DNA from 3 places in the Pantoea sp. X-Soil-OKNW-713 genome. Region 1 is predicted to be linked to each of the others. Evidence: predicted binding sites of a transcription regulator. Region 1 holds the regulator's gene; each other region holds the start of a gene.

Region 1 (10,678 bases):
GACGCTGAGTTAAAGATTGCATTAGACTGACTGGTCTACTACTCTGCGACACATGAACAAGACTCAACAACGCAACGAAACCCGAGAACACCTGCTCGCGACTGGCGAGCAGGTTTGTCTGCAACGGGGTTTCACCGGCATGGGCCTCAGCGAGATGCTGACGCTGGCGGAAGTACCGAAAGGCTCGTTTTATCATTACTTCCGCTCAAAGGAAGCCTTTGGCGTCGCCCTGCTGGAGCGCTATTTTGTCCACCATTTGCAGATGATTGAGCGCCAGCTGAGTCAACCAGGCACAACAGCACGAGAGCGCTTCCTGCAACACTTCCGTAGCGCTGAACACGTATTTATCGAGCAGGGCCATATTATGGGTTGCCTGGGCGTGAAACTCTCTGCCGAAGTGTGCGATCTCTCTGAGCCGATGCGCGATGCACTGCAACAGGGCGCGAATGCTGTGATTGGCGCTTACGCTCGCTGCCTGCAAGACGTGGCAACAGAGCAGGCGCTGCCTTATGGTCAGAGCCCGCAACAGTTGGCGCAGCGTTGTTATTTGCTCTGGCTGGGTGCCAGCCTGCAAAGCAAAATATCACGAGAACCTGGCCCCATCAGCCTGGCGCTCGAAACCATTGAGCAGTGGCTGAATAGCCACTGATTTTAAAAACCGCAATTCCTAGACGACCGGTCTAATACAGGAGTCAACATGGCGAGTAAACAGCTGTTCTCCCCACTGAAAGTGGGTGCGATTACCGTACCTAACCGCGTTTTCATGGCCCCGCTGACGCGTCTGCGTAGCATTGAGCCAGGCGACATTCCGACTCCGCTCATGGCTGAGTATTATCAGCAACGCGCCAGCGCGGGTCTGATTATCACCGAAGCAACGCAAATTTCTTTCCAGGCGAAAGGTTATGCAGGTGCGCCGGGGCTGCATACGCAGCAGCAAATCGCCGCGTGGAAAGCAATTAACGAAGCCATTCATGGCGCAGGAGGTCACAGTGCCGTGCAGCTATGGCACACCGGCCGCATCTCTCATCATAGTGTGCAGCCAAACGGTCTGGCACCCGTCGCTCCTTCCGCCCTGGCCGCCGGTACGCGTACGTCGTTACGCCACGCTGATGGCAGCGTCTATCGTGAAGATACCTCGCTGCCGCGCGAGCTGAGCGTGGCAGAGATTAAGCAGATTGTGGCTGATTTTGGTCAGGCAGCGGCCAATGCGCGCGAAGCCGATTTTGATCTGCTGGAATTGCACTCTGCGCATGGTTATTTGATGCACCAGTTCCTCGCCCCTGATTCCAACCAACGTACTGATGAATACGGCGGTTCGATTGCGAAGCGTGGTCGGTTCGCGCTGGAAGTGGTTGATGCGGCTATTGCCAACTGGTCAGCCGACCGTATTGGTATCCGCATTTCGCCGATTGGTGCCTTCCAGAACCTGGAAAACGGTCCGGATGAAGAAGCCGCCGCGCTGTGGTACATCTCCGAACTGGGTAAACGCAAGCTGGCGTATCTGCATCTGTCAGAACCGGACTGGGCTGGCGGTCAACCCTACAGTGATGCTTTCCGCGAGAAAGTTCGTGCCCTGTTCCCTGGGGTGATCATTGGTGCCGGTGCCTATAGCGTTGAAAAAGCAGATGACCTGATTCAGCGTGGTCTGATCGATGCCGTCGCGTTTGGCCGCGATTTTATCGCCAACCCGGACCTGGTTGCGCGCCTGCAACACGATGCGCCGCTTAACCCACAACGCCCGGAAAGTTTCTACGGCGGTGGTGCGGAAGGCTATACCGACTACCCTACTCTGTAAAATCTCCCCGCTGCCGCCCCAATGTGCGGCAGCGCTGTTTTTTCGTAGCGTTAACTCGCTATACTTAGCTTTTGTGCTTTTTAAAAGAGGATGTTATGCGTTTACTTCACACTATGTTACGCGTTGGCGATCTGGAACGTTCAATCGAGTTTTATACCCAGGTGCTGGGTATGCGTCTGCTGCGCAAGAGCGAGAACACGGAATACAAATACACGCTGGCGTTTGTCGGTTACACCGAAGAGAGCGAAGGTGCGGTGATTGAACTGACCTACAACTGGGGCGTAGATAGCTATGACCTTGGTAACGCCTACGGTCATATTGCGCTGGGTGTTGATGATGTTGCTGCCACCTGTGACCAAATCCGTCATGCCGGTGGCAAAGTGACGCGTGAAGCCGGTCCGGTTAAAGGCGGCACCACGGTTATTGCGTTTGTTGAAGATCCCGATGGTTATAAAATCGAGCTGATCGAAAACAAACATGCCGGACACGGCATCGGCAACTAACCTGTTGCCGGGTCAGCCTGTACTTTTACCGGCTGACCCACCTCTCCTGCTGCACCCTCCCGCGATTTTTGCCATAATGCGCGCTGCCCCATTTATTGCTATGAGATCCTGATGTCTGAATCGAACGCCTTAAACGCTCTCCATCAACGCTTTCGCGGCTTTTATCCCGTGGTGATCGACGTCGAAACTGCCGGTTTTAATGCCAAAACCGATGCCCTGTTAGAAATTGCCGCCACCACTCTGAAGATGGATGATGACGGCTGGCTGCATTGTGATGAGACGCTTCATTTCAACGTTGAACCTTTTGAAGGCGCGATTCTTAACCCGGAAGCACTGGCATTTACCGGGATTGATCCCAGCAACCCGTTGCGTGGTGCAGTGAGCGAGTATGATGCGCTGCATGCCATTTTTAAGATGGTGCGCAAAGGGATGAAAGACAGTCATTGTAATCGTGCGATTATCGTGGCGCACAATGCCACCTTTGATCACAACTTCCTGATGGCTGCTGCGGAACGCGTGAGTCTGAAGCGTAATCCATTCCATCCGTTTGCCACTTTCGACACCGCGGCATTAAGTGGATTGGTATTGGGTCAGACGGTGCTGGCAAAAGCCTGTAAAGCGGCAGGGATGGATTTTGATAGCACCCAGGCGCATTCCGCCCTGTACGATACCGAACAAACCGCCATCCTGTTTTGCGAGTTGGTGAACCGTTGGAAACGTCTGGGGGGCTGGCCACTGGCGTTCAGTGATGAACTGTCGGAAGAAGACTCCGCCGAGTGACCAAAAGAAAGGCCGACGACTGTCGGCCTTAACGCTTATTCTGCTTCTTTATACTTCTCAGCAGTTTCTTTAATCAGCGGCTGAAGTTCACCACGCTGGAACATCTCGACGATGATGTCGCAACCACCGACCAGCTCGCCATCAACCCACAACTGTGGGAAAGTCGGCCAGTTGGCATATTTTGGCAACTCGGCACGAATATCCGGGTTTTGCAGGATATCAACATACGCGAAGCGCTCACCACAGGCAGACAGAGCCTGTACCGCTTGTGCAGAGAAACCGCAGCTTGGCAGTTTCGGCGAACCTTTCATGTACAGCAGGATCGGGTTTTCTGCGATCTGGCGCTGGATTTTCTCAACAGTACTCATTTTTGCCTTCCTTAATTCCTCACTTCGTGTTTGTTTATTGTAGCGATTTCACCCCCGCACTAAAACGGGATTTTGCGGTTCAGGCACATCAATCGCCATGTTTGTTAAGTTCCGGTGCCATAAATAACATTTTCATATCATGAATAAGCATGAACCGATTAATAATTAGCAATATATCTGCTGGGTTAACCAGCTGAAATCGCTCATTTTTGCCCCATATCAACTCTGCTAACACATTAATAGAAAAATGCCTTACCTTTTAGAAAAAAACTGGATTAGAATCATCTCGGTGCTGATCGTTGATCAGATTTTTCTAACATAGCTGCGGGCTGTTTCTTCAGACTGCTTAACCTGTACCGGACTATGCGTTTACTCATTACGCTTTTTATGCTGGCTTTCGCCCAACTGTTTTTTAATGTGGCTTCTGCGTCACCGCATGCGCCCATCAATGCCAGTTTGCATAACGCTGAGAAAAAAAGTGCGCGCGAAGATGAGCGTCGCAAGCGACGTCCGGTAAAAACCAGCACCAAAAAATCCCGTCTTGCTACCAGTGTTCAGAAGCTAAAGCTGAAAAAACAGCCGAAAATGGAAACGGCGCTGCATAAAACCCGCAGCAAGAAAGCCCTGCTGAAATCACCGTCAAAAAAATATGGTCACCAACGTCTGGCGAAGAGAAGCGCGAAGCAGGACGATGACCGCGATTTGACCACCATCAAGATGAGCAATTCTCACCGTCAGCGCTATCAGAAAGCACGCGAAACCGCGATGAACAAGCTGATGGGGCAGATTGGTAAACCATACCAATGGGGTGGCACTTCACCGCATACCGGTTTCGATTGCAGCGGTCTGGTGTGGTACGCCTATAAAGACCTGGTTAAATATAAATTCCCGCGCACCGCCAACGAAATGTATCACCTGCGGGATGCGGCACCGATTAAGCGCGATATGCTGGAGAAAGGGGATTTGGTGTTCTTCCGCATCAATAATCGCGGCACTGCCGATCATGTGGGTGTTTATCTTGGCAATGGCAAATTTATCCAGTCGCCTCGTACCGGTAAAGATATTCAAATCAGTGCATTGGGTGAGGATTACTGGCTGAAACACTACGTCGGGGCACGCCGTATGATGACCCCCAAAACCATCCGCTAAAAAAACGCCCGATACCCGATAAAACAACAAGCCGGACCCTGATTTTCAGGTCCGGCTTTTTTATTAATGAAGGATCGCGGTGAAGCTGAACACGATAATCATTAGTAGCGCGCCCACAGTGGTAAACAGCGCCAGTTTCAGGTCTGTACTCATCACAACTCCTTAGTCACAATAAATGAAGGGTTATCGTAATTTTCTCACAGCCTCCGGCAAAAATCTCGTCTTATCCGCGCCAGCTTGCTAGAATCGCCGCCTTTCGTTGCGCAACAGATTTTGCGCACGCTGTGTTTGCGGCAAGTTAAAGTGTTATTGACCAGGTGTTAATGTCTTTTTCTTCGCCATTCGCCCCGAAAATCGGGGCGCAAAACCATTAGCAGACGCAAACGTTTAACAATATACTTATCAGTTAGTTGCGATAAGCCCGGGAGTACCATTTTCATGGCAACAATTAAAGATGTGGCGAAACGCGCCGGTGTCTCCACCACCACGGTTTCGCATGTCATCAACAAGACGCGTTTTGTCGCGGAAGAGACGCGTAACGCCGTATGGGAAGCGATCAAAGAGCTGCATTACTCGCCCAGCGCCGTGGCGCGCAGCCTGAAAGTCAACCACACCAAAACGCTGGGGTTGCTGGCCACCTCCAGTGAAGCCCCCTATTTCGCCGAGATTATCGAGGCGGTGGAAAACCACTGTTTCGATCGCGGCTACACGCTGATCCTGGGCAATGCGCATAACGACCTGCAAAAACAGCGCGCATATCTGTCGATGATGGCGCAGAAGCGTGTCGATGGCCTGTTGGTGATGTGTTCTGAATACCCCGACGACCTGCTGACCATGCTGGAAGAGAACCGTAATATCCCGATGGTGGTGATGGACTGGGGCGCATCGCGTGGCGATTTTACCGATACGGTGCAGGACAATGCGTTTCAGGGCGGCTATCTCGCCGGGCGTTACCTGATTGAACGCGGTCATCGCGACATTGGTGCCATCCCCGGACAAATGGAGCGCAACACCGGCGGTGGCCGCCATGCCGGTTTCATGCAGGCGCTGAATGAGGCAGGCATCACCGTGCGGCCCGAGTGGATTGTGCAGGGCGATTTTGAACCGGAATCCGGTTATCAGGCGATGCAGCAGATCCTCAATCAGAAGCAACGCCCGACTGCCGTGTTCTGCGGTGGCGATATCATGGCGATGGGCGCGATCTGTGCTGCGGATGAAATGGGCCTGCGGGTCCCGCAGGATATCTCCGTGATCGGCTATGACAACGTGCGCAACGCGCGTTATTTCACGCCGGCGCTGACCACTGTTCATCAACCTAAAGCTCAGTTAGGCGAAAAAGCGTTGGAAATGCTGCTGGATCGTATCACCAGCAAACGTGAAGAACCGCAAACCATTGAAGTTCAACCAACGCTGATTGAACGCCGTTCAGTCGCTGACGGCCCGTTCCGCGACTACCGCCGCTAAGTTTCCGTTTCGCTCAACCATTCATGGTTGAGCGTTTCGGCATCGCCGAGATAACTCAGCAACCAACCCAGAGCCGGCGAATTACGTTGTTCCGACCAACTGACACAGCATGGGCTATCCGGGAACGGCGTGGGTAACGGTAACTCGGTTAATGCTCCGCTATCCAGCAATGGCCGGGCTAAATGGCCCGGCACCATCCCTACGCAGAGTCCCGCCAGCAGGCAGTCGACGCCGGTTTCCCATTCCGGCACCACCAGACGGCGTTGATTATCCAACGTCCAGGTCATGCGCCGCGGCAACGCCCGCGAAGTGTCTTCCAGCACCAGAGAAGGCCAGGCCCGCAACGTCTCGTCATCCAACAAGGTACTTTTTGCCAACGGATGATCGGGGCTGACTACACAGCGCCAGTTTAACGCGCCCATATCCTGAAAGGCGAAACGCCCACCGACCGGAATCGCCTGAGTGGCCCCAATCGCTACGTCGACCCGCCCATCGGCCAGTGCATCCCAGACACCATTAAACACTTCATAACTGATAATCAACTCCATGTCGGGAAAGTGGCGGTAGAAATCCTTCACCAGTTGTCGGGTGCGATGAGGTTTAACGATGCAATCCACCGCGATACTCAGCTGACCACGCCAGCCATTTGCCAACTGCTGGCACTGCCGCCGCGTCGCCAGCATTTTTTTGATAACACTTCGCCCTTCCCGGACAAAATGCTCCCCGGCCGCCGTCAGCACCACTTCCCGATGCTGACGTTCGAACAACGGCACCGCCAACCAGGTTTCGAGCTGCCGTACCGTGTAGCTGATGGCAGAAGGCACCCGATGTAACTCTTGTGCTGCCGCACTAAAACTACCGCTGCGGGCCACCGCATCTACCACTTCAAGCGCATATTCAGACCACATATTTTTGCCTGCAAATTTTTTGATAGCACCGCGCAAATATTAGCGTTTCACAAAACCTGGCGCACGCTTTTACACTCCTCCGCGTTTACCTGTCTAAAGAGAATTACCATGTTGTCATCAAAAGGATTTCTGCCTTATCTTGCTTTACTCAGCATGCTGGGCTTTCTTGCTACGGATATGTACCTGCCGGCATTCGGTGCCATGCAGCAGGATTTTGCTACCGCCCCCGGTACCATCAGCGCCAGTCTGAGTCTGTTCCTTGGTGGTTTTGCCTGTGCGCAGGTCTTCTGGGGACCGCTGTCGGATCGCTTCGGACGTAAACCGGTTCTGCTGGCGGGATTAGCGATTTTTGCCCTGGGTTGTCTGGGCATGTTGTGGGTGACCGACGTCCGTTTGATGCTGGCGCTGCGCTTTGTGCAGGCGCTGGGTGTTTGCGCTGCCGCCGTTAGCTGGCAGGCGCTGGTGGTGGATCGTTATCCGCAAAACCAGGCCAACAAAGTTTTTGCAACCATTATGCCGCTGGTCGCCTTGTCTCCGGCGCTCGCCCCGTTACTCGGTGCCTGGCTGATGGGCCATTTTCACTGGCGTAGTATCTTTCTGCTGCTGACACTGATAACCCTGGTGTTGCTTATCGGCACCCTGCGTCTGGCGAATCCCGTACGATCCGACACCACGCGAGCGCCGCAGCCTGGCTGGCTGACGCTGCTGGCATCGCGTACTTATAGCGGCAACGTATTGATCTACTCTGCCTGTTCCGCCAGCTTTTTTGCCTGGTTGACCGGCTCACCCTTTATCCTCGCCGATGCCGGTTTATCACCGGCAGATATTGGCCTGAGTTATGTGCCGCAAACTATCGCCTTCCTGATCGGTGGATTTGGCTGCCGCGCGCTGCTGAATCGTTTTCAGGGGAAACAACTACTGCCGTGGTTACTGATGATCTACAGCCTGAGCATTCTTAGCCTGTTTGCGGTTGCGCAGCTTTCCACCCCCGCGCTGTGGGCATTGCTGTTGCCGTTCTGTGGTATGGCGCTGGCAAATGGTGCTATCTATCCGATTGTGGTCGCCAGTGCCCTGCTGCCCTTCCCCCAGGCAACAGGCAAAGCCGCTTCATTGCAAAATTTGCTACAACTCGGATTATGTTTTGTCGCCAGCCTGGTCGTTTCCGCTGGATTACAACAAGCGCTGCATAGCACCAGCCTCGTGATGCTCGCTACCGTTGCACTCGCCTGGGCCGGTTTCGGTTGGCAACGTACAGCAAACGCACAAAGTGATGTTGCTCACAACTCCTTAGCCTGCGAAGATAATCACTGACGCAACAACTTTAGTTAGCATCCTAACGATAAGTCGTTGAATATTGACCCACGTAAGCATATACTGCGTGGGTCAGCAATTCTGTAACAAATCAATAACATAAATGTATTACTATTAAGCGACTCTGTCGCTGGGATGGCGTCTGCACGATATTCTCGCCTGTGTTGTGCCAGACATTTCTATTCAGATTCATACCTCTGTAAAACGTCGGATATCTGGCGCACGGATTTTCCGTGAGTTCTCTCACAAGCCTGGAGAAATTGACTATTCTTTTCTCAGGTTGAAATCGGAAAGGTGATGGAGAAGCTATGAGTTCATCGTGTATAGAAGAAGTGAGCCTTGAAGAAAACCACTGGTTTCGTATCGCCCATGAATTACTGGAACGGGCTGATATTGCCATTAATGGCACTCGCCCCTGGGATATTCAGGTTAAGCATCCGGATTTTTTTAAACGGGTCCTGCAAGAAGGTTCATTGGGCTTAGGTGAAAGCTATATGGACGGTTGGTGGGACTGTGAAAATCTCGACATGTTTTTCCACCGCGTACTGAAGCACCACCTGGATCAACAATTACCGCATCATTTTAAAGACACGTTGCGTATCGCAGCCGCGCGTCTGACCAATTTACAATCGAAAAAACGCGCCTGGATTGTCGGTAAAGAGCATTACGATCTTGGAAACGACCTGTTTTCTCTGATGCTTGACCCCTTTATGCAGTACTCCTGTGGTTACTGGAAAGAGGCCGAGACGCTGGAACAGGCGCAACAAGACAAACTCGATATGATTTGCCGCAAGCTGCAACTGAAACCCGGCATGACATTGCTTGATATTGGTTGTGGTTGGGGTGGACTGGCAGAGTTTGCCGCACGCAATTATGGCGTGAAAGTGCATGGTGTCACCATTTCGGCAGAGCAACAGAAGATGGCACAGGAGCGTTGTGCCGGTCTGGACGTCACCATTCTGTTGCAGGATTATCGCGACCTGAATCTGCAAGTTGACCGTATCGTTTCGGTCGGCATGTTCGAACATGTCGGTCCCAAAAATTACGCGACCTATTTTGAGGTGGCCGACCGTAATTTGAAGCCGGACGGTATTTTCCTGCTGCATACCATTGGTGCGATTAAAACCGATATGAATGTTGACCCCTGGATCGACAAATATATCTTCCCGAATGGTTGCCTGCCCTCCGTACGCCAGATTGCTAATGCCAGTGAGTCACATTTTGTGATGGAAGACTGGCACAATTTCGGCGCGGATTATGACACCACGCTAATGGCCTGGCATGCGCGTTTTTTTGACGCCTGGCCGCAGCTGGCAGAAAAATACGGTGATCGTTTTAAACGCATGTTCAGCTATTATCTCAATGCCTGCGCCGGTGCATTCCGCGCGCGTGATATCCAGCTGTGGCAAGTGGTTTTCAGCCGTGGAGCTGAGGGCGGCCTGCGCGTCGCGCGTTAACCTCCCGTTTGTAGCGGCGTGATTTATCACGCGCTTTTAATACCGCGCGATAAATCGCGCCGCTACGAATGCCAGGTTATTCGCTCTCGTCAGACTGCTGCTGCGCCAGAGCGGCTGCTTCACGTTGTGCCAACACGCGCTCAACGGTTTCGACAATGGCCTGGGTATGCGGATCAATCTCGATATTCACCTTGTGACCTAACTTCTTCGCGCCAAGCGTGGTGCGCTCCAGCGTTTCCGGGATCAGGTGTACACAGAATTTACTCCTGGTCACATCACCCACCGTCAGGCTGATACCATCAATACCGACAAACCCTTTATGCAGAATATATTTCATCTGCGATGGGTCCTGTAATTTAAACCACACCTCACGGTTGTTTTCTGACTGAATAATTTTGCAGATTTCTGCGGTGGTCATAATATGGCCGGACATTAAATGACCGCCAATTTCGTCACTGAATTTTGCAGCGCGCTCAATATTCACCACATCACCCACCTGCAATTCGCCCAGGTTGGTAATCCGTAAGGTTTCTTTGATTAAGTCAAAGCTGACCTGGTCACCGTCAATCGCTGTCACCGTCAGGCAGCAGCCGTTATTCGCCACTGATGCGCCCAGTGCCAGCCCCGGCAATAACTCTTCCGGCAGTTTCACGACATGGGTGCGAAACAACTCTTTTTCTTCGATTGCAACAATCTCTGCCGTACCTTGTACAATTCCAGTAAACATAATCTCAGCCTCTGCGAAGTTTGCGCTAGTTTATCACAGCTGCCCCGTTCGGGTTTAATTTGGCGGTGCGTGAAATTTACACAATCGTTTTAACAAAATGCGAACAAAGTTTGGCTAAGCGTCAACAGACCGGTAGACTAGGCCGCGCATTCTTTGGGGATTTCTCCCCGTTCTCTTCTTATTATTAAAATGCAGGTGATACGTGCAGAAGTATTT
Region 2 (10,678 bases), 1.4 Mb from region 1:
CGCCAGGTGTGCAGGTGGTTGCCAGTCAACAGCTGTGGGACAAAGCCCCGGTGTTGGCAATGGGCAGCGACGGGTCGCTCGGTTGGCGTATCAGCCGTAACGAAGCACGTTTTATTCCGCTGGATGGACAACCTGCCGGACCTGCGCTGGCGTTGCAGGGCAAACCGGATGCGGTAGCGCAGAGCGCCGACCATCACAGCCTGCTGCTGAATATGCAGGGCGATTTACTGCTGATGCAGCCGGTTAACGGCGAATGGCGCTTTCCACTCGGCGATCGTCCGTTACATCTTCCCCAGGGGGCGGTGTCCCACATGGCGCTGGCTACGCTCACGGACAACCAATGGCGGATTGCGGCGCAAACCGCTGCCGGAATTGTTCTCCTGACACTGGATAACTCAAACCGCGTTGGTCAAATTCTTCTGCCGCAGCAGCAGGCCGATCGCCTGTTGCTCTCACCCGATGGCAGCGTGCTGTATACCAGCGAAGGCCGCCTGTTGCGCGTCTGGCAAGTCAGCGCGGATGGCGCGCAATTGCGCGAAACGCAAACCCTGACGGAGAAACCGCAAAGCCTGCATCTGTTGGCTGGGGGGCGTACCTTATTGATTCAGGATACGCGCGGCGTCAGCCAGTGGTTTGCCATTGCCGGGCCGCAGGGGCCGCGTTTACAGGAAATACGCACCTTCAATGCCAGCACGGGCGCGAGCTTAATTGTCACTGAGTCCCAGCGTCGCGTATTCGCCACTCTGAATGCGGCAGGCGAGGTTAGCCTGTTTGCCAGCAAACAGCCGGGACCGATTGTCACCCGCAAACTGGCTCCCGGCGTTCAGGCGGCTGCGTTCTCTCCACGCGGTGACACGCTGCTGCTGGAGCGGGCAGGGCAATGGCAGCGTCTGCGCCTCGACGATCCCTGGCCGGATTTCAGTTGGCGTAATTTGTGGCAAAAAATCTGGTACGAAAACTACCCGCAGCCCGATTGGGTGTGGCAATCCACCGCCGCAGGGGACAGCTATCAGGCGAAGTTTAGTCTGATACCGCTGGTGATTGGCACGTTGAAAGCGGCCAGCCTGGCGCTGCTGTTTGCCACGCCGCTGGCGCTGGCAGCGGCGATGTATACCGCATGGTTTATGACGCCGGGTTTGCGTCGCTGGGTCAAGCCGGGCATTGAGATGATGGGGGCGCTGCCGAGCGTGGTCATCGGTTTGATTGCCGGGATCTGGCTGGCACCGCACATCAGCAATGCGTTGATTGGCGTGCTGTTGTTGCCACTGGTGCTGGCAGCGACCTTGCTGTTATGTGGCCTGTTCAGCCCGCGTCTGCCCGCACGCTGGCGTCAGCCGGGCTACGAAGTGTTGCTGTTGCTGCCGATATTGCTGGCCGTCACCCTGTTTACGCTGTGGCTACCCACTTATATCTGGCCAAATATCGGGGAACGTCTGGCCCATTATGAGCAACGTAACCTGCTGGTGGCCGCGCTGGCGATGGGGTTCGCGCTGGTGCCGCTAATCTTTACCTTAGCGGAAGATGCCTTGTTCAGTGTGCCGCTCTCATTGGGGCAAGGGTCGCTGGCATTGGGGGCGACACCGTGGCAAACCCTGACGCGCGTGGTGCTGCCGGGGGCTTCAGCGGGTATTTTTGCCGCATTGATGATCGGTTTTGGTCGGGCGTTGGGTGAAACCATGATCGTGCTGATGGCGACCGGCAATACGCCGGTGAGCGAAGGTGGCTTGTTTGCCGGGCTGCGCGCGTTGTCAGCCAATATCGCCATTGAGATGCCGGAGGCGGCAGCAGGGAGTGCCCATTATCGTATCTTGTTCCTTAGCGCACTGATTCTGTTGATTTTTACCCTGATTATTAACACGGTGGCGGAGGTCATTCGCCAGCGTCTGCGCCAGCGTTACAACCAGCATGAGGGGCAGGGATGAAGGCGATGCGCCAAAATGATCGCTGGCGCTGGCTCACCGCCGGTGCGGTGGCCGTCTGTTTGTTGGCTTTTACCTTGCTGATTGGGCTGCTGGCCTGGCAGGGTATGCGCGCCTTCTGGCCCCAGCCGGTCGATCAATATCAGTTCCAGCCACCCGATGGTGAACCGGTGAAGCTGCTGGGCGAGACAGTGCAGCGCCAGCAGCATGGCAGCGGCTGGCGTTATGTGGTGAAAACCGGGAATCGTGATTTTGCTCCGCCTGATTTCCGCGTCATTGACAGTCAAAACCAGGCCGAAATTCGTCAGCCGCCGGATGTGATGGTGTTGCAACGGCGCAGCGGCGGGAATGCTTACGGCTGGTTTATCGAATTGCGTGAAAATAATGAAGTGCTGACGGCGCGCGATCGCGATGCGCTGCTGCATCAGCGTTTAAAAGCGGCCCATGAGCAGCTACGTCAGGCGAGCCAGATCCGGCGTATTGATATGGCGCGTCTCAATGCCCAGTTGGAAAACCTGCAACAACAGGCGGAAGAGCAGCAACGCAAAGGGGCGTTCAGTGCGCGGCGGCAATCCGAATACGATGCCAACAGCGCCGCGCTGCAACGGCGTTTTAGCGCCCTGGCTAATCAACTGAGCCAGCTGCAAAGTGAAAGCCAGCGGGATGTGCTGGTGCTGCGCGATGTGCAGGGGCAGGACCATGTGATTCCGTTGGCGCAAATTGTCGCGGCCTGGTACCCGAATAGCATGAGCTTCGGCCAGAAAGTGCAACATTTCTTCAGCCAGGTGTGGCAATTTGTCAGCAATAATCCGGCGGCGGGCGAAAGCGAAAGTGGCGCGCTACCGGCAATTTTTGGCACCGTGCTGATGGTACTGCTGATGTCGGTCATCGTTATGCCGCTTGGCGTGGTGGCGGCACTCTGGCTGCATGAATATGCCGGACGTAATGCTCTGACCCGGCTGGTACGAATTGCGGTGGTCAATCTGGCGGGTGTGCCATCGATTGTGTACGGCGTGTTTGGCCTTGGCTTTTTTGTCTGGCTGATTGGCGGCACTATCGACCAATTGTTTTACTCACGCGCACTGCCAAACCCGACATTTGGCACCCCGGGTTTGTTATGGGCGGCGCTGACGCTGGCGTTGCTGACGTTGCCGGTGGTGATCGTCGCCACCGAGGAAGGATTATCACGCATTCCGGACAGCCTGCGACAGGGATCGCTGGCGCTGGGAGCCACTCAGGCGGAAACCCTGTGGCGTGTGGTGTTGCCACTGGCAGTGCCAGCGATGCTGACCGGTTTGATTCTGGCGGTCGCGCGTGCAGCCGGGGAAACCGCCCCATTGATGCTGGTTGGCGTGGTGAAGATGGTGCCGGAACTCCCGGTGGACGCAGTATTTCCGTATTTACATCTTGACCGCAAGTTTATGCACCTCGGTTTTCAGATTTACGATCTGGCATTTCAAAGCCCGAATATCGACGCTGACCGCCCGCTGGTTTATGCCACCGCCCTGTTGCTGGTGGTAATTATCCTGTCGCTCAACCTGCTGGCGATGGTGTTGCGCCACCGCCTGCGTGAGCGTTACCGGCTTATGACGCATTAAAAGGTTCTCCACATGACCCCTGATTACGACATTGCCCTCAAGGTTAATCAGCTTTCGCTGTGGTATGGCGAGCGCCAGGCGCTGAATAACATTGACCTGCAACTGCCGAAGAACCATATCACGGCGCTGATCGGCCCTTCCGGCTGTGGCAAATCGACGCTGCTGCGTTGTTTTAATCGCATGAATGATGTGATTGATGGTAGCCGCATGGAAGGGGAGATTTGGCTGGGGCAGCATGCCATTATGCAACCGGAGCAGGATCTGGCTGCACTGCGTCGCCGTGTCGGCATGGTGTTTCAGCGACCTAACCCGTTCCCCAAATCAATCTATGAAAACGTGGTGTATGGCCTGCGTTTGCAAGGGGTGCGTGACCGCCGGATATTGAATGAAGCCTGCGAACGTGCGCTACGCGCGGCGGCGTTATGGAGTGAAGTGAAAGATCAGCTGGGGCAAAACGCGTTAACCCTCTCGACCGGTCAACAGCAACGGTTGGTGATTGCACGCGCGATCGCCATTGAACCGGAAGTCTTATTGCTGGACGAGCCAACTTCCGCGCTCGATCCCATCTCCACGCTGGTGATTGAAGAATTAATGACGACGCTCAAGCAGCATTTCACGCTGGTGCTGGTAACGCACAACATGCAGCAGGCGGCGCGCGTGTCCGATTACACCGCGTTTATGCATAACGGGCAGTTGGTGGAGTTTGATGAAACCGACCGTATCTTTACCTCACCACAAGCGCGGCGTACGGAAGATTACATTACCGGTCGATTTGGTTGAGGAAAATACAAAGAACAAGCGCGATAAATCGCGCCGCTACGAAGGGTTGCAAATACGGTAGCGGCGCGATTTATCGCGCGAAGTTAGTATTGAATCTGAGTTCAATCGTGAGCGTAGCCCTGCGGTGGCAGCGGTTGATCATCCAGCCAGGCCGCACCCTCGCGCATCTGCAAACGTCCTTCCACAAACCAGCTAATCACCAGCGGATAGATGGCATGTTCCTGGTGCTGTACGCGGGCGGTAACATCCTCTTCCGAATCATCGGCAAACACCGGTACGCGCGCCTGTAAAATAATCGGCCCGCCATCCAGTTCATCGGTGACGAAATGCACCGAAGTACCATGTTCTGCGTCGCCATTCTCCAGTGCCTGACGATGGGTATGCAGGCCGGGATATTTTGGCAACAGGGAAGGATGGATATTGACCAGACGGTCATGATAATGCGCGACAAATGCCTGGCTGAGGATACGCATATATCCCGCCAGCACCACCAAATCAGGGGCGTAAGCATCAATCTCCTGCATCAGCTGGCGATCAAAGGCGTCACGGTCAGCGAATTGACTGGCAGCCAGCGCATGAGTTGGCACACCGGCTTCCTGCGCACGGGTTAAACCCAACGCTGAAGATTTATTACTGAAAACGGCAGCCACGCTGCCGTTAATACGCCCGCTTGCGCAGGCGTCAAGGATGGACTGAAGATTGCTGCCGTTGCCGGAGATCAGTACAACCAGTTTTTTCATGGGTTGATAACCACACGCTCTTCAGAATCAGACGCTTTGATCACACCAATCTTCCACGCCTGCTCGCCTGCGTCAGTCATCAGCTGTACCGCTTTATCAGCTTCGGCTGCGCTCAGCGCAATCACCATGCCCACGCCACAGTTAAAGGTGCGGTACATTTCGTGACGGCTAACATTACCGGCCTGCTGCAACCAGTTGAACACTGCCGGCCACTGCCAGCTGCTTTCTTCCAGCACCGCCTGGGTGTTATCCGGCAGTACGCGCGGAATATTTTCCCAGAAGCCACCACCGGTCAGGTGCGCAATGGCGTGCACATCAACCTGTTCGATCAGGCTCAGGATGTTTTTCACGTAAATGCGGGTCGGTGCCAGCAGATGATCGGCCAGCGGTTTGCCTTCCAGCTGTTTGGTTTCCGGGTTAGTCTGGCTGACTTCCAGGATCTTACGTACCAGCGAGTAACCGTTAGAGTGCGGACCACTGGAACCCAGCGCGATCAGAACATCGCCATCCTGCACTTTCGAGCCGTCGATGATCTCTGATTTTTCCACCACGCCGACGCAGAAACCCGCCACGTCGTAATCTTCGCCGTGATACATTCCAGGCATCTCTGCGGTTTCACCGCCAACCAGCGCACAGCCTGATTGCAGGCAACCTTCAGCGATACCGGTAATCACCGAGGAAGCGGTGTCAACATCCAGTTTGCCGGTGGCATAGTAGTCGAGGAAGAACAGCGGCTCAGCGCCTTGTACCACCAGATCGTTCACGCACATCGCCACCAGATCGATACCGATGCTGTCATGGCGCTTAAGATCCATCGCCAGACGCAGCTTGGTGCCGACGCCGTCGGTGCCGGAGACCAGCACTGGCTCGCGGTATTTCTGCGGCAGCGCACAAAGCGCGCCAAAGCCCCCCAGTCCACCCATCACTTCCGGGCGGCGGGTCTTTTTCACTACGCCTTTAATGCGGTCAACCAGAGCGTTACCTGCGTCAATATCAACACCGGCGTCTTTGTAGCTGAGAGAGGTCTTGTCGGTCACTGCGGAATCCCCACGCGAGTTGCGGTTGGTGGTTAAAATAAAGCGGCGTAATTCTACCAGCGCAGGCAAACGTTTGCGAGTCCCATCTCACGCCCCCTTTGCACGGCACCGCTTTTTCGCTAATCCTTAATCTCAGATGGTGGAAGGCGTTGTATTGACCAATGACATATGGCGCAGCAGGAAAAAGGCGGTATAATCCCGCGATTTTTTTTAGCTCAACTCAATTCCGGGAGAACAATCATGAAGATCGTGGAAGTCAAACACCCGCTGGTCAAACATAAACTGGGCCTGATGCGTGAGCATGATGTCAGTACTAAACGCTTCCGCGAACTGGCGTCAGAAGTTGGCAGCCTGCTGACTTATGAAGCCACTGCCGACCTGGCAACCGAGCGCGTTACGATTGAAGGCTGGAATGGCCCGGTAGAAATCGAACAAATCAAAGGCAAAAAAATTACCGTCGTACCGATTCTGCGTGCCGGTCTGGGCATGATGGAAGGCGTGCTGGAACACGTACCGAGCGCGCGTATCAGCGTGGTCGGCGTTTACCGTGATGAAGAGACGCTGGAGCCGGTACCGTACTTCCAGAAACTGGTTTCCAACATCGAAGAGCGCATGGCGCTGGTGGTGGATCCGATGCTGGCAACCGGCGGCTCGATGATCGCCACTATCGACCTGCTGAAAAAAGCCGGTTGTAACAGCATCAAGGTGCTGGTGCTGGTGGCGGCACCGGAAGGTATTGCCGCGCTGGAAAAAGCGCATCCTGACGTTGAACTCTATACCGCTTCAATCGACAAAGGCCTGAACGAGAAGGGATACATTATTCCTGGTCTCGGCGATGCCGGCGACAAGATTTTCGGAACCAAATAAATAAAGCAGCCGGCCAGAGAGTCGGCTTTTTTTTGGCAAAAATGCACCACACAACTCAAGGGGATCACTGAATGACTCGTCGCGCCATCGGCGTTAGCGAACGACCGCCGCTACTCAAAACCATTCCACTCAGTCTGCAACATCTGTTCGCCATGTTTGGCGCAACCGTGCTGGTGCCGATTTTGTTTCACATCAACCCGGCCACGGTGCTGCTGTTTAACGGGGTAGGGACGCTGCTGTATCTCTTCATCTGTAAAGGGAAAATCCCGGCTTATCTCGGCTCCAGCTTCGCCTTTATTTCTCCGGTGCTGCTGCTGTTACCGTTGGGTTATGAAGTCGCGCTGGGCGGCTTCATCCTCTGCGGTTTCCTGTTCTGTGTTGTTGCCCTGATAGTGAAAAAGGCGGGCACCGGCTGGCTGGACGTGATGTTCCCGCCTGCGGCAATGGGTGCGATTGTGGCGGTTATCGGCCTTGAGCTGGCGGGCGTGGCGGCTAATATGGCTGGTCTGCTGCCTGCTGAGGGCACCTCACCTGATGGCACCACCGTGTTTATTTCGCTGGTGACGCTGGGTGTTACCGTGTTTGGCTCCGTGCTGTTCCGTGGCTTCTTTGCCATTATCCCGATTCTGATTGGTGTGCTGGTTGGCTACGCGCTTTCTTCTTTTATGGGCATCGTAAACTGGGCGTCGGTTGAGAATGCGCCGTGGTTTGCACTGCCGACGTTCTATACGCCACGTTTTGAGTGGGCGGCGATGTTGACCATTCTGCCTGCGGCGCTGGTGGTGATCGCCGAGCACGTTGGTCACCTGGTGGTGACGGCGAATATCGTGAAAAAAGATCTGATCCGCGATCCGGGCCTGCATCGTTCCATGTTCGCCAACGGCCTTTCCACCATGATCTCCGGTTTCTTTGGTTCAACCCCCAACACCACCTACGGTGAGAACATCGGCGTCATGGCGATCACCCGTGTCTACAGCACCTGGGTGATCGGCGGGGCGGCAATCCTGGCGATTCTGCTCTCCTGCGTCGGCAAACTGGCCGCCGCGATTCAGGCGATTCCGGTGCCGGTGATGGGTGGCGTGTCACTGCTGCTGTACGGGGTGATCGGTGCTTCAGGTATTCGTGTGCTGATTGAATCCAAAGTGGATTACAACAAAGCGCAGAATCTGATCCTCACTTCGGTGATCCTGATCATCGGCGTCAGCGGTGCCAAAGTGCATATCGGTGCCGCCGAGCTGAAAGGTATGGCGCTGGCGACCATTGTTGGCGTGGCACTCAGCCTGATCTTCCGCGTAATCAGCTTGTTACGTCCGGAAGAAGTGGTTCTGGATGCTGAAGAGCAACGCGAACCCTAAGCGCGTTTGCCGGGCAGGGAAGCCCGGTTCATCTCTGGCAAGGATCGTGATAGACTTGCCCCGTTTTCTGCCCGTTCATACGCTGAGGTGCTTCTGAACACGCCGGCACAGCTTTCACTGCCACTTTACTTACCTGATGACGAAACCTTTGCCAGCTTTTGGCCTGGGGAAAATCCGTCCCTGTTAGCCGCACTTCAGGGTGCGCTGGTGCAACAACACGGCAGCTATCTCTATTTCTGGTCGCGCGAAGGCGGTGGCCGCAGCCATCTGCTGCACGCTGCTTGTGCCGAAATGTCGGCACGCGGTGAAGCGGTCGGCTATGTCCCACTGGACAAACGCACCTGGTTCGTACCGGAAGTGCTGGAAGGGATGGAGCATCTGGCACTGGTGTGCATCGATAATATCGAGTGCATCGCCGGGGACGCCGAGTGGGAGATGGCGATCTTTGATCTCTATAACCGCATTCTGGAAATCGGCAAAACCCGTCTGTTGATCACCGGCGATCGCCCGCCGCGCCAGCTCAATCTCGGGTTGCCGGATCTGGCATCGCGTCTCGACTGGGGCCAGATCTACCGTTTACAGCCATTGTCGGATGACGACAAGTTGCAGGCGATGCAATTGCGTGCCGGGATCCGCGGCTTTGAATTGCCGGAGGATGTCGGGCGTTTCCTGTTGAAACGCCTCGACCGCGAAATGCGTACTCTGTTTGAAACCCTGGATCGACTGGATCGCGCCTCCATCAGCGCGCAGCGTAAACTCACCATTCCCTTTGTTAAAGAAGCGCTGGGGCTTTAAATAATCTCCAGCACCGCTTCGGGCGGGCGGCCAAGGCGCGCCTGTTCACCGTTGATCACAATCGGGCGCTCGATCAGTTTGGGATGCTCAACCAGCGCCTGAATCAGCTGATCCTCGCTAAGACCGGGTTCAGCTAACCCCAGCGATTTATACAGATCTTCTTTGCGGCGCATCAGCTCGCGTGCACTCGTCATACCCAGTTTTTTCAGCAACGCTTTCAGCGTTTGCGCATCAGGCGGTGTTTCCAGATACAGCACCACTTCCGGCTGCACTCCCTGCTGTTGCAGCAGCGCCAGCGTCTCGCGGCTCTTGCTGCAACGTGGATTATGATAAATGGTCACCATGATTAAGATCCTTTTTGATACTGTTGGAAGCGTTTTTGCAGCTCTCTGAATTGATCAATGCGCGCGTCATAACGCGCCTGTTTCAGGCTACCGAGCGGCACCTGGGCGCTGGCGCTGCTAAGCGCTCTGATCGCCTGATCCATCTGACCATTTAACGCCAAACCCTCCGCGCGTGCCGACAACTCCTCATCCTGTAAACCCTGGGCTGCCGATGCCTGCGCCAGCAGATCCCAGCCGTTAGGATCGTTGGGATTCGACCAGGTATAACGATGAAGAATACGGCTGGCATTGGCCGGTTGTTTGGCTTCGACATAGGCATTGGCGAGGTTGAGCTGAATCACCGGATTGCTGTTGCTGCCCTTGGCGCTGCTCAACATCTTGATGGCCTGTTGTGGCTGATTCAGACCGATGTCGATGTCGCTCATGATATCGAGAAACCAGACATTATCCGGTTGTTTAGTCAGCATCGGGGAGATGATTTTCTTCGCGTTTTCAAAGCTTTTCGCCTGTAAAAACTGCACCGCTTTGCCGTATTGCGAAGCCTGCTGTTCGCGGGTATTGCCCTTGGCGTATTGATCGAGCAGGTCATCTGTCAGTTGGTTTTGACCGGTGGAATACATGCCAAGTGCGCGTACCTTCGCCATATAAAAATCCTGCGATGATTGCACCACCACCGGTCGCATCTGGTTCGCGCGGTTGCGCGCATCCGCCAGGCGGCTATCGGGCAGGGGGTGAGTCAGCAGAATTTCCGGGGGTTTGGAAGAGAAGCGGCTCTGGTCAGCCAGTTTTTGCAGGAAATTTGGCATCGCCTGGGGATCAAACCCGGCACGCTGCAACACCTGAATGCCGATGCGATCGGCCTCCTGTTCATTCGCTTGCGTAAAGCTAATCATACCCTGCTGGGTTCCGGCGAGGGTACCCATTAACCCGGCCATACCCGCTTGCGGGTTAGCAATAGCCAGCAGAATCGAGCCAAGCGCACCGACCCAGGTCAGCGGTGCATTGCGTTTTTGCTCTTCCATCGCACGCGCCAGATGGCGCTGGGTGACGTGCGAAATTTCATGCGCCATCACCGATGCCAGCTGGCTTTCATTATCGGTAAAGCGGAACAGCGCCGAGTGCAGCACCACGTTGCCACCGAAGAAGGCGAAGGCGTTCAGCTCATCATTCTGGATCAGATAAAAATGAAACGGTGTACGCACCGAATCGGCGTGCGCCACCAGCCGCTGTCCGAGTTGATTGA
Region 3 (10,678 bases), 1.4 Mb from region 1:
GCAAGTTGCCTGGCAGTTCCAGACGGGTGACCTGAAGACGCCAAACGATCCGGGTGAAATCACTGATGAAGTGACCCCGATTAAAATCCGCGACACCCTGTATCTCTGCTCACCGCACCAAATCCTGTTTGCACTGGATGCGAAAACCGGTAAGCAGAAGTGGAAATTTGATCCAGGCTTGAAGCCGAACCCGACCTTCCAGCACGTAACCTGTCGTGGCGTTTCTTACCACGAAGTTCCGGCCGCTGCTGATGCGTCTGGCACCCAGCCTGCGCTGTGCTCACGCCGCATTTACCTGCCGGTAAACGATGGTCGTCTGTTCGCGCTGGATGCGGAAACCGGTGAGCGTTGTGCTGCTTTCGGCAACAACGGCGAGCTGGATCTGCAACACAAACAGCCGGTGCTGACCCCAGGCCAGTATGAGCCGACTTCACCACCGATCATCACCGATACCACCATTGTGATTGCCGGTGCGGTGACGGATAACTACTCAACCCGTGAGCCGTCTGGTGCCATCCGTGGTTTTGACGTCAATACCGGTAAACTGCTGTGGGTGTTCGATCCGGGCGCGAAAGATCCGAACGCGATTCCTGATGATGAACATACCTTCACCATGAACTCGCCGAACTCCTGGGCGCCGGCGGTGTACGATCCGAAACTGGATATCGTTTACCTGCCGATGGGCGTGTCTACCCCGGATATCTGGGGCGGTAACCGCACACCAGAACAGGAGCGCTATGCGAGCAGCGTACTGGCGCTGAACGCCACCACCGGTAAGCTGGTGTGGTCGTATCAGACCGTGCATCACGATCTGTGGGATATGGACCTGCCGTCACAGCCGACGCTGGCCGATATCACTGACAAAGATGGCAACACCGTACCGGTGATTTATGCTCCGGCGAAAACCGGTAACATCTTTGTGCTGGATCGTCGCACCGGTAAGCCAGTTGTTCCGGCACCGGAAACCCCGGTTCCGCAGGGCGCAGCGAAGGGTGACCACGTTTCTCCGACTCAGCCTTATTCAGAACTGACCTTCCGTCCGAAGCAGAATCTGACTGATAAGGATATGTGGGGCGCGACCATGTACGACCAGCTGGTGTGCCGCGTGATCTTCAAGCGTCTGCGCTATGACGGTCCGTTCACCCCGCCGTCTGAGCAGGGTACGCTGGTGTTCCCGGGTAACCTCGGTATGTTCGAATGGGGCGGCATTGCGGTCGATCCGCATCGCCAGATCGCTATCGCTAACCCGATGGCCCTGCCGTTCGTCTCCAAACTGATTCCGCGCGGTCCGGGCAACCCGATCGAGCCGCCGAAAGGCGCGGAAGGGGGTTCTGGCACCGAAACCGGTATCCAGCCGCAGTACGGCGTGCCGTATGGCGTGGAGCTGAACGCGTTCCTGTCACCGTTTGGTCTGCCGTGTAAACAACCGGCGTGGGGCTATGTCTCTGCCGTTGACCTGAAAACCAACGAAACCGTGTGGAAAAAACGCATTGGTACGGTTCGCGATAGCGCGCCGGTTCCGCTGCCGTTCAAGATGGGTATGCCGATGCTCGGCGGCCCGATCACCACAGCCGGTAACGTATTCTTCATCGGTGCGACCGCAGATAACTACCTGCGTGCCTTCAGCACCAACACCGGTGAAATGCTGTGGCAGGCACGTCTGCCAGCAGGCGGCCAGGCAACGCCGATGACCTACGAAATGGATGGCAAGCAGTATGTTGTCATCGCTGCCGGTGGTCACGGTTCGTTTGGCACCAAGCTGGGCGATTATGTGATTGCCTACGCACTGCCGGACAATAAATAGCGTAAATAAAACAGGCGGACTCAGTCCGCCTGTTTTATGCATTCAAAACCGTAGCGGCGTGATTTATCGCGCAGTTATGAATCAATGCTTCCGCAGCACCCGCGCATTCAACACCGCACACAACGCCATAATCACGCAGGTTGCCAGAAACACCGGACGCATACCGAAAGCCCCACCGACAAAGCCGCCAAACAACGGGCCGCTCACCTGACCGACATACTGCGCCGACGTTGAGTATCCCAACATTTTCCCCACCTGGGTTTGCGGCACATTGTGGCGAATCAACGCCGTGACGCACGGCATCAGCCCCCCCAAAGCCATCCCCATCAGAAAACGCAGCACCACCAGTTGCCAGGCTGCGCTAATAAACGCTTGAGGAATCAGCAGCAACGCACATGCAATCAAACCATAAATCAGTACCCGGCCATGACCGATACGGTCGGCCAGCCGTCCGAGACGTGGTGCAGAAAGAATGCTGCCGAGTGCAGCGGCTGCCATCACCAGGCCGGCGGTGACGGTAATCGCGTGGTCGCCGCTGACAAACTGCCCGACATACAGCGTGATAATCGGTTCAATCGACATATTGGCGAAAATCAATAACGTGCCGGATAACCACATCAAACGTACCACCGGCAGGTTCACCGCTTTCTCATCGGCGCTGCTGCTCTGTACCGCCTTTTTCGCCTGACGCGGCGCTTCTTTCAACAAAAAAGTAGTGGCGAGAAAAGCGAGAAAAATCACCGCACCGGTCAGCCAAAAGGTATGACGAATGCCGATCAACGGCGGCAGCACGCCGCCCAGTAACGGCCCCACCACATTACCCGCCATAATACCGGACGACAGCATACCCAGCGCCCAGCCGGTCTGCTCTTTCGGCGTTTGTGCCGCCACCAGGATGGTGGAGCCGGATGCGTAGCCGCCGAGCAAACCAGCCAGCAGACGCAACGCCACCAGTTGCCAGGGCGCGGTTGCCATACCAATCAATGACATGGCAATCGCCATCCCCAGGCTGGCGCGGATCAGCATCAGTTTGCGACCATAGCGATCCGCCAGCTTGCCCCACAGCGGCGCAGTCAGGGCAGCGCTGAGGAAGGTAGCGCCATAGGCCGCCCCCGACCAGCGTGCAATCGCTGCCGGTTCCTGCACCCCGAGTTGCTGTACATACAACGGCAAAAACGGCAGCAGAAGCGTCATCGCCACGATGGTGCTGAAGGAACCGAGTACGCAGACGAACAAATTTCGCCGCCAGTGTTGCTGTTCAGGCGCTAACGCCGTTGGAGGTTGCTGCATGATGATATCCCTGTTTTAAGCTGACATTCAGGCTAACAGCGGCATCTTGTCGATAACAGAGCGACCGGGATATTTGCCACGCAGCGCGCTATTGTTGCCAAAATGCAACAATCAGTTCTCACCCAATGCGGTGATCAGCGCATCGCACAATAACGTCACTGGCGAGGAGGGTTCTGGCTGCGTTTTCAGCAGCAGATAACTGTGCAGGCGATCCATTTGCCACTCCGGCAGCACCTGCACGATATCCCCCTGCGCCAACGCTTCACGCGTCATATAAGCCGGTAGATAGGCAATACCGGTGCCTGCCAGCGCCGCATTCAGCAATGCCATGCTGTTATTGGCACGGAAGCGACTACGAACATCCAGCGCCAGCCGCTGTTTATCACGGCGAAACGGTAGCGCAGCGGTGTGGGCTGGGCCGTGGAACAACAACAAATCGTGGCGCGTGAGCTTTTCGGGATGATCGATAACCGGATGCGCGGCCAGATAATCAGGCGCGGCGTACAAGCCCCAGTCAATGGTGCTCAATTCGCGATAATCAGGGGTTTCTGGTGCGCGCGCGCGAATGACGATCGCCACATCCGCGAGGTTCGAAAGGTCTTCACTGACACGATCGGTCAGTTCAAGATCAACATTGATATGGATATGGCGACGAATAAAGCGGTTTAACGTCGGCACCACGCACTGGCAGCCAAAGGTCACCGGTGCCTGCAAACGCACGTTGCCGGTCGGCAGTTGATGCACCTGTTGGACAAAGGCATCAGCGCGATGCATCTCATCCATCAGGCGGATGCAAAAGGGATAATAGGCCTGGCCAAGTTCCGTCAATGCCACTTTACGCGTGGTACGCTGCAATAATTTGATGCCGAGGCGTACTTCCAGCCGGGCAATTTCACGGCTGACATAGGATTTTGATACGCCGAGGGTGCGAGCTGCTTCGCTAAAACTTTGCCGTTCAACCACGCGCGCAAACAGCATCATGGCGGTGAGATTGTCGCTGTTATCCATTGTCCATAACCGGCAGAGTAAGGGAGAACAGCAGCTTAAAAGGATTAGTGCGGAATAGCACCTGATTTCCCGCGCCCACATGGCAACGGGAAATCAGGTTGGCGACTCAACTGGCCACCGCCAGCGGAAATAACAGACGATCCGGTTCGACACGGCGCTGACGACGCAGCTGACCCGGTGTGACGCGGAAGTAGTTTTTAAAGGTGCGGGTGTAAGCCTGCTGCGTGTCGAAGCCGTAGCTCATCGCCACTTGCAGGATCGCCTCATCACTGTTCAGTAACGTCAACGCCGATTCGGTCAACCGACGCTGGCGAATGTACTCAGCCAGTGAAAATCCGGTGTGCTGACGAAACAGACGTTGCAGATGCCAGCGGGAATACCCGGAACGGCGTGCGACTTCATCCAGATGCAAATCGTGTCCTAAGTTGTCTTCTATCCAGTCCAGCAAACTGCGGATAAATTGACTCTGATTCATGGCTCCTCCTGATACGACGTGATGTCCAGTAAAGCCACTTTAGCGCGTTAAATTTATCCCTTAATTAGCGGAAAATTAGCGCAGAATTAGCAAGGGGAAAACGGGTGTAATTCTGCGCTAATTTTCCAGCGCTACACTTTGTTCATACATTTGGGAGGGCATCATGCGTGTGCTGCTGGTTGAAGATGATGAGATGATTGGCGCGAACTTGCAGCAGGCGCTGGAGGCCGCTGGCTGGTCGGTGGACTGGGTACGGGATGGCGTGTTTGCCACCAATGCCTGGACTGAAGGCGGCTACAGCTGCGTGTTACTCGACCTGGGCTTACCGCGGGAAGATGGCATCCATGTCCTACGCCGCGCCCGTACCCGTGGCGATATGACGCCGGTGCTGGTGCTGACCGCGCGTGATACCGTGGCCCAGCGTGTTCAGGGACTCGACAGCGGTGCCGATGATTACCTGCTAAAACCCTTTGATTTACAAGAGGTCCTGGCGCGAATGCGAGCGATTACCCGACGTCGTCACGGTGCGGCGGATTCCCTGTTAGGCAGCGGCGACGTGCAGCTCGATATGATGACGCGTGAAGTGCTGTATAAAGGGCAGCGTGAGCAACTTACCGCGCGTGAATACGCCCTGCTTTATGCGCTGCTGGAGCGTCCGGGCGCCATTCTTTCACGCGAACAACTGGAAAACCGCATCTACGGCTGGGGCGAAGAAGTCACCAGCAATGCGGTTGATGTCTTAATTCATGGCATGCGCCGCAAGCTGGATAACGAAGTGATCCGCAACGTGCGCGGCCTGGGGTGGCGAGTCCCTGCAATATGAAACCCTTCACGTTTATGCGTTCCCTGCGTAATAAATTGCTGACCACCCTGTTGCTGATGCATCTGGCGATGATCGGTGGTGTCACCTCCTATTTTTACAGCTGCTACGGCGACATGATCGGCACCATGAAGGACGATCAGCTGGCAAAAATCGCCGATGCCTGGGCCAGCAGCAAACGCATTCCCGCCCTGATGCCGCTGATGCTCAACGCCGATAAACTCAAAAGCGCCTATGTGGTGCAATTGTGGGATGACAATCAGCAGCTGCGCGCCAGTTCCTGGCCGGAGTTGAATGCGCCATTGCAGAGTAAAAAAGGCTGGAGTGACGTTAAGATCGGAGATTGTGAAGACTGCGACTGGCGTGTCTTCAATCGCCCCGGTGAACCCGGCAGTGAAATCGCTGCCATTCAGGTGCTCTACAACATCGGCTACATGAAAAGCGTGATGGTGAAGCGCGCGCTGTCAGCCATTATCCCGTTGATTTTAATGATGCCACTCTCGCTGCTGGTGATCTGGCTGGTGGTGCGCGCCATCACGCGCGACTTACGCGTGGCCTCGCGCCAGATTGCCGCCCAGGAGATGTTGCATCCCGACAGCGTCCCCCCGGATGGCTTACCGGACGAGATCCTGCCGCTGGTTGCCGCCTATAACTCGCTGCTGGATAAACTGCGTGCTGCCTGGTCGTCACAGCGCCAGTTCCTCGAAGATGCCGCCCACGAACTGCGTACGCCGGTCACCGCCGTGACGTTGCAGCTGGAGAACCTACGCCAGCATATTCAACCGGGCGAGGCCAGCCGTCAGTTTGATCAACTGGAAGCGGGCGTGACCCGTACCCGCCATCTGGTGACACAGCTGCTGAACATCTCGCGCCAGGAAGATCAGTCGGTGGTTGCCACGGTAGAAAATATTGAGCTGGAAGACCTGCTGAAGGAGAGTATCGAGCAGCTGATGGTGGTGGCCGATAAGCGCGGGATTGATATCGGTTTTAACGGCACTGCCCACTACCGCATCCAGGCTAGTCGTTCCGATTTACGCAGCCTGTTTGACAACCTGATCGGTAATGCCATGCTGCACACCCCCGAAGGTAGCCTGGTGGATGTGCTGCTGCATCGCGTCGGCAATCACACCGTGGTGGATATTGTTGATAACGGGCCGGGTATGCCGGAAGGCTTTATCGAACGCGCGTTTGACCGCTTCACCCGTTCGCCTGATGTGCAGGCCCAGGGTAGCGGTCTTGGGCTGTCGATTGTTCGCAGCGTGGCGCAAAAACACCGTATGCAGGTGGCACTGTCGAACTGCCTCAATCCGCAGGGTCAGATTTGCGGTTTGCAGGTGCGAGTCACCCTCCCTTAATAGCTGTCCCTCATCCGTAACGGCGCGATTTATCGCGCTGTTTATTCCTGCTCCTCATCCGTAGCGGCGCGATTTATCGCGCTGTTTTTTTGTGCTGTGCCCCTCCATGCAAAAAGATGCGCGATAAATCGCGCCGCTACGCATTTACCCATTCAGGTTGTTCTGCGATGAAGGCGACAACGTAAACGGTTGCGGGGTTCCGTTCGATCCATGACATTTATGTGACATAACTCACATTTTTGGTGAATGGAATTGCAACACTTTTTGACAAACGTGATCAAAATCTATTTTCTATCGGACTGATACAGGCACCCTACGCGAGCTTTAAAAACCGGCGGCTCAGACCGGCTTAAAACAATTCACCGCCCACCCCTGGGATCGACTGACACCGATCGCGCATTTTTGCGACGATCACGAGCATGTGGTTAACGATAATGAAATATAAAGCATTGATAGCAGGGGCCTTACTGGCCAGCAGCTGGACCGGCGCGACCCAAGCAGCAGACAGCAACCCGCAATACCTTTCCGACTGGTGGCATCAGAGCGTCAACGTGGTGGGCAGTTATCACACCCGTTTCGGACCACAGTTTAATAACGACGTGTATCTGGAATACGAAGCCTTTGCCAAAAAGGACTGGTTTGATTTCTACGGCTACGCCGACCTGACCAACTTCTTCGGTCTGGGCAACAGCAACGCTAACGGTATTTTCGACCACGGTTCGCCGCTGTTCATGGAAATTGAGCCGCGTTTCTCCATCGATAAGCTGACCGGCACCAGCCTGGCGTTTGGTCCGTTTAAAGAGTGGTACTTCGCCAACAACTACATCTACGACATGGGCCGCAACGCGTCGCAGCGCCAGAACACCTGGTATATGGGTCTGGGCACCGATATCGACACCCATTCCGATGTGGGCCTGTCGCTGAACGTGTACGCGAAATACCAGTGGCAGAACTACGGTGCCGCCAACGAAAACAGCTGGGATGGCTATCGCTTCAAGGTGAAATACTTTGTGCCGATTACCGATCTGTGGGGCGGTAAGCTGAGCTATATCGGCTTCACTAACTTCGACTGGGGTTCCGATCTGCGTGACGAAACCGGTCCATCACGTACCAGCAACTCGATTGCATCCAGCCACATTCTGTCGCTGAACTACGACCACTGGCATGTTTCTACCGTGGCACGTTATTTCCACAACGGTGGACAGTGGGCTGATGGCCAGGAGCTGAACTTCGGCAATGGTCCGTTTGAAGTGAAATCAACCGGCTGGGGTTACTACCTGGTTGTGGGTTATAACTTCTAACTTAGCTAACGCCACCTTCATCCGTAGCGGCGCGATTTATCGCGCAATGTTTTCCGGCACAGCGCCGAATTGCGCGATAAATCGCGCCGCTACGGGTTAACATCGGTGACTAAATTCTTGGTTTGTAAGCATTCACCATCCACGGCACACCGAACTTATCGGTGAACATGCCAAAACCATTCGCCCAGAACGTCGGCTCCCAGCTTTTTGTCACCTGCCCGCCGGCAGACAACGCATCAAACCATCGCTTGCCCTGCACTTCATCCGGCGTGGAGAGACTCACCGCAAAGCCGTTGTAGTGCGCCTCACGATTCCCGTCACTCAACATAATTTCGCCCTGCCCGATGCGTAGGTGCGCGTGCATGATATGTTCCGGCGGAAAGGTCATCCCGGAAGGACAACCTTCTGTGGATTCCGTCTCCGGCATATCGCCAAAGGTCATTTTAAACAGCAACTCGCCGTCAGTCGCCTCAAGGTAGAATGCGATGGCCTCTTCGCAGCGGCCGTCATAAAACAAATAAGGGGTAATTTGCATGGTCGGTTCTCCAGAGTGAACGCCCGATGCCAAGTGTAGTGGCTGCCAGCCAAACAGGACGCGAGCCGGGCCGCACTCTTACCTTTGTTGACAATAGCGCCGGAACAGCTGCGCCATATAGGCGCTCATCGGCGTCAACGCCGTGTCCTTACGCTGAATCAGATAAAAGTTTGCCTTGGGTAACGGATCATCCAGCTCCAGCGCCACCAGCTGGCCGCCGTGGGTGGGGTCTTCAATCACATCTCGCGAGATAATGCTGACGAAATCGGTCTTTGCCACCAGGCTGGTGCAGGCCATAAAGGTTTCGCAGGTGACGACGATTTTCGGTGCCATGCCGCGCTCGCCAAACATATCGTGCAGCAGCCGATAATAGCTGCCCTGCGGCGTCGGCATGGTCCAGTCACAATGCTGCAACTCCGCCAGCGAGCGCGCATGAGCCATCGGATGCCCCTTGCGCACCACCACCTGATAATCTCGCTCCATCAGTCGTTCGTAGGTCAGTTCCTGATCGAGATGGCTTTGGTCGTAGGTGTTGATGGTGAAATCCAGCTCCCCCTGGCGCAGCTCATGTACCATCGCCACCAGTTGTCCTTCGACGATACGCACCTTTACCAGCGGATATTCGCGGTGAAAATGATTGATCACCTGCGGCATCACGGTACGCGCGATGCTGCCGCCGACGCCAATATTCACCCTGCCGCCCGCCAGCCCCAGTCGCTGCTGAATATCTTCCTGCGCGACGCGCAGTTCTTCCAGCACCAGGCTGGCATGCCGAAAAAAGTTATCACCAATATCGGTCAGGGTAACGCCCTGATGGCGTCGTTCAAATAAACGCGCACCGAGTACCAATTCCAGTTCCTGGATCGACTTAGTCAGCGCAGGCTGCGATACGCCTGAAAGACGGCTGGCAGCGCGGATGCTGCCCTGGCGGGCCACATCAACAAAGGCGCGGAGCTGATGCAATTTTAAGTTAGCAGGCATAGTTACTCGGTGATAACCGTTGTTTATCAGGCACAAGATATTCGCATCTTATGCGCGCCAATACCATTGTGTAGATTCGGGACAATGCATAAAAAACCAACATAAAGGATATGCCGATGAAAACCCTTTCCGACCGCGTCAGCGCCCTGGTACCACAAATGCAAAGCTGGCGACGCGACCTGCATCAGTTTGCTGAGTCGGGCTGGCTGGAATTTCGTACCGCCACCCTGGTTGCCGAGGAGCTGCATCGTCTTGGTTATCAACTGCAACTGGGCCGTGAAGTGGTGGATGCCGATGCGCGTATGGGGCTGCCTTCAGCCGCAGTGCTGGCGGCACAGGAAGCGCGCGCCCTGGAGCAGGGGGCGCTGCCGCAGTGGCTCAGCCATTTCTCCGGCGGCTTCTGTGGCATTGTTGCCACCCTGGCAACCGGTCGCCCTGGCCCGGTGATGGGCTTCCGCGTCGATATGGACGCGCTCGACCTCAATGAAAGCACCGCCGCCGATCATCTGCCGCAGCGCGAAGGCTTTGCCTCCTGCAATGCGGGCATGATGCACGCCTGCGGTCATGACGGTCATACCACCATCGGCCTTGGCCTCGCCAACGTGTTGATGGCGATGAAAGACCAACTGAGCGGCACCATCAAACTGATTTTCCAGCCCGCCGAAGAGGGCGTGCGTGGTGCAAAAGCGATGGTGGCAGCGGGCGTAGTGGACGATGTGGATCTGTTTACCGCCATCCATCTCGGCACCGGCGTGCCTGCCGGCGAAATCGTTTGCGGCAGCGACAGCTTCCTCGCCACCACCAAACTTGATGTGCAATTCACCGGGGTGGGAGCCCATGCGGGTGGTCGCCCGGAAGAGGGACGCAACGCCCTGCTGGCCGCGGCGCAGGCCACGCTGGCGCTGCACAACCTGCCGCAACACAGCGGCGGCGTGGCGCGTGTTAACGTCGGCGTGTTGCAGGCTGGGACCGGCCGCAACGTGGTGGCCGACACCGCGCTGATGAAGGTTGAGACGCGCGGCGTCAGTAACCAGGTGAACGACGATATTTATCAGCAGGCGCTGCGTGTGATTGCCGGTGCCGCAGCGATGTACGGCGTTGAATCCGAC

The links. Region 1 encodes PurR, which represses purine synthesis genes. Its sites were predicted from a motif close to CANGCAAACGTTTGCNTG; they were not measured.
Region 2: a site for PurR is predicted at 6,137-6,154, ahead of purM (phosphoribosylformylglycinamidine cyclo-ligase). Genes of this name have one in related genera too.
Region 3: a site for PurR is predicted at 6,931-6,948, ahead of AC6I8R_RS02005 (nucleoside-specific channel-forming protein Tsx). Genes of this name have one in related genera too.

Annotation. Positions count from the first base shown of each region.
Region 1 covers NZ_AP035995.1:1,865,315-1,875,992, reverse strand. The annotation lists gene eptA (phosphoethanolamine transferase EptA) at 1-13, shown strand, start outside; gene AC6I8R_RS08690 (TetR/AcrR family transcriptional regulator) at 53-649, shown strand; gene AC6I8R_RS08685 (alkene reductase) at 698-1,795, shown strand; gene gloA (lactoylglutathione lyase) at 1,891-2,298, shown strand; gene rnt (ribonuclease T) at 2,410-3,078, shown strand; gene AC6I8R_RS08670 (Grx4 family monothiol glutaredoxin) at 3,114-3,446, opposite strand; gene AC6I8R_RS08665 (C40 family peptidase) at 3,810-4,595, shown strand; gene cydH (cytochrome bd-I oxidase subunit CydH) at 4,659-4,748, opposite strand; gene purR (HTH-type transcriptional repressor PurR) at 5,034-6,059, shown strand; gene punR (DNA-binding transcriptional activator PunR) at 6,056-6,967, opposite strand; gene punC (purine nucleoside transporter PunC) at 7,076-8,278, shown strand; gene cfa (cyclopropane fatty acyl phospholipid synthase) at 8,587-9,735, shown strand; gene AC6I8R_RS08635 (riboflavin synthase subunit alpha) at 9,812-10,462, opposite strand; gene AC6I8R_RS08630 (MATE family efflux transporter) at 10,665-10,678, shown strand, end outside.
Region 2 covers NZ_AP035995.1:3,250,094-3,260,771, reverse strand. The annotation lists gene AC6I8R_RS15270 (ABC transporter permease subunit) at 1-1,922, shown strand, start outside; gene pstA (phosphate ABC transporter permease PstA) at 1,919-3,517, shown strand; gene pstB (phosphate ABC transporter ATP-binding protein PstB) at 3,530-4,297, shown strand; gene purN (phosphoribosylglycinamide formyltransferase) at 4,399-5,037, opposite strand; gene purM (phosphoribosylformylglycinamidine cyclo-ligase) at 5,034-6,074, opposite strand; gene upp (uracil phosphoribosyltransferase) at 6,315-6,941, shown strand; gene uraA (uracil permease) at 7,013-8,296, shown strand; gene hda (DnaA inactivator Hda) at 8,384-9,091, shown strand; gene arsC (arsenate reductase (glutaredoxin)) at 9,088-9,435, opposite strand; gene bepA (beta-barrel assembly-enhancing protease) at 9,438-10,678, opposite strand, start outside.
Region 3 covers NZ_AP035995.1:450,093-460,770, reverse strand. The annotation lists gene AC6I8R_RS02035 (glucose/quinate/shikimate family membrane-bound PQQ-dependent dehydrogenase) at 1-1,804, shown strand, start outside; gene AC6I8R_RS02030 (MFS transporter) at 1,886-3,094, opposite strand; gene AC6I8R_RS02025 (LysR family transcriptional regulator) at 3,206-4,102, opposite strand; gene AC6I8R_RS02020 (helix-turn-helix domain-containing protein) at 4,209-4,577, opposite strand; gene AC6I8R_RS02015 (response regulator) at 4,741-5,400, shown strand; gene AC6I8R_RS02010 (sensor histidine kinase) at 5,397-6,752, shown strand; gene AC6I8R_RS02005 (nucleoside-specific channel-forming protein Tsx) at 7,187-8,053, shown strand; gene yjdN (VOC family metalloprotein YjdN) at 8,163-8,588, opposite strand; gene AC6I8R_RS01995 (LysR family transcriptional regulator) at 8,667-9,569, opposite strand; gene AC6I8R_RS01990 (amidohydrolase) at 9,686-10,678, shown strand, end outside.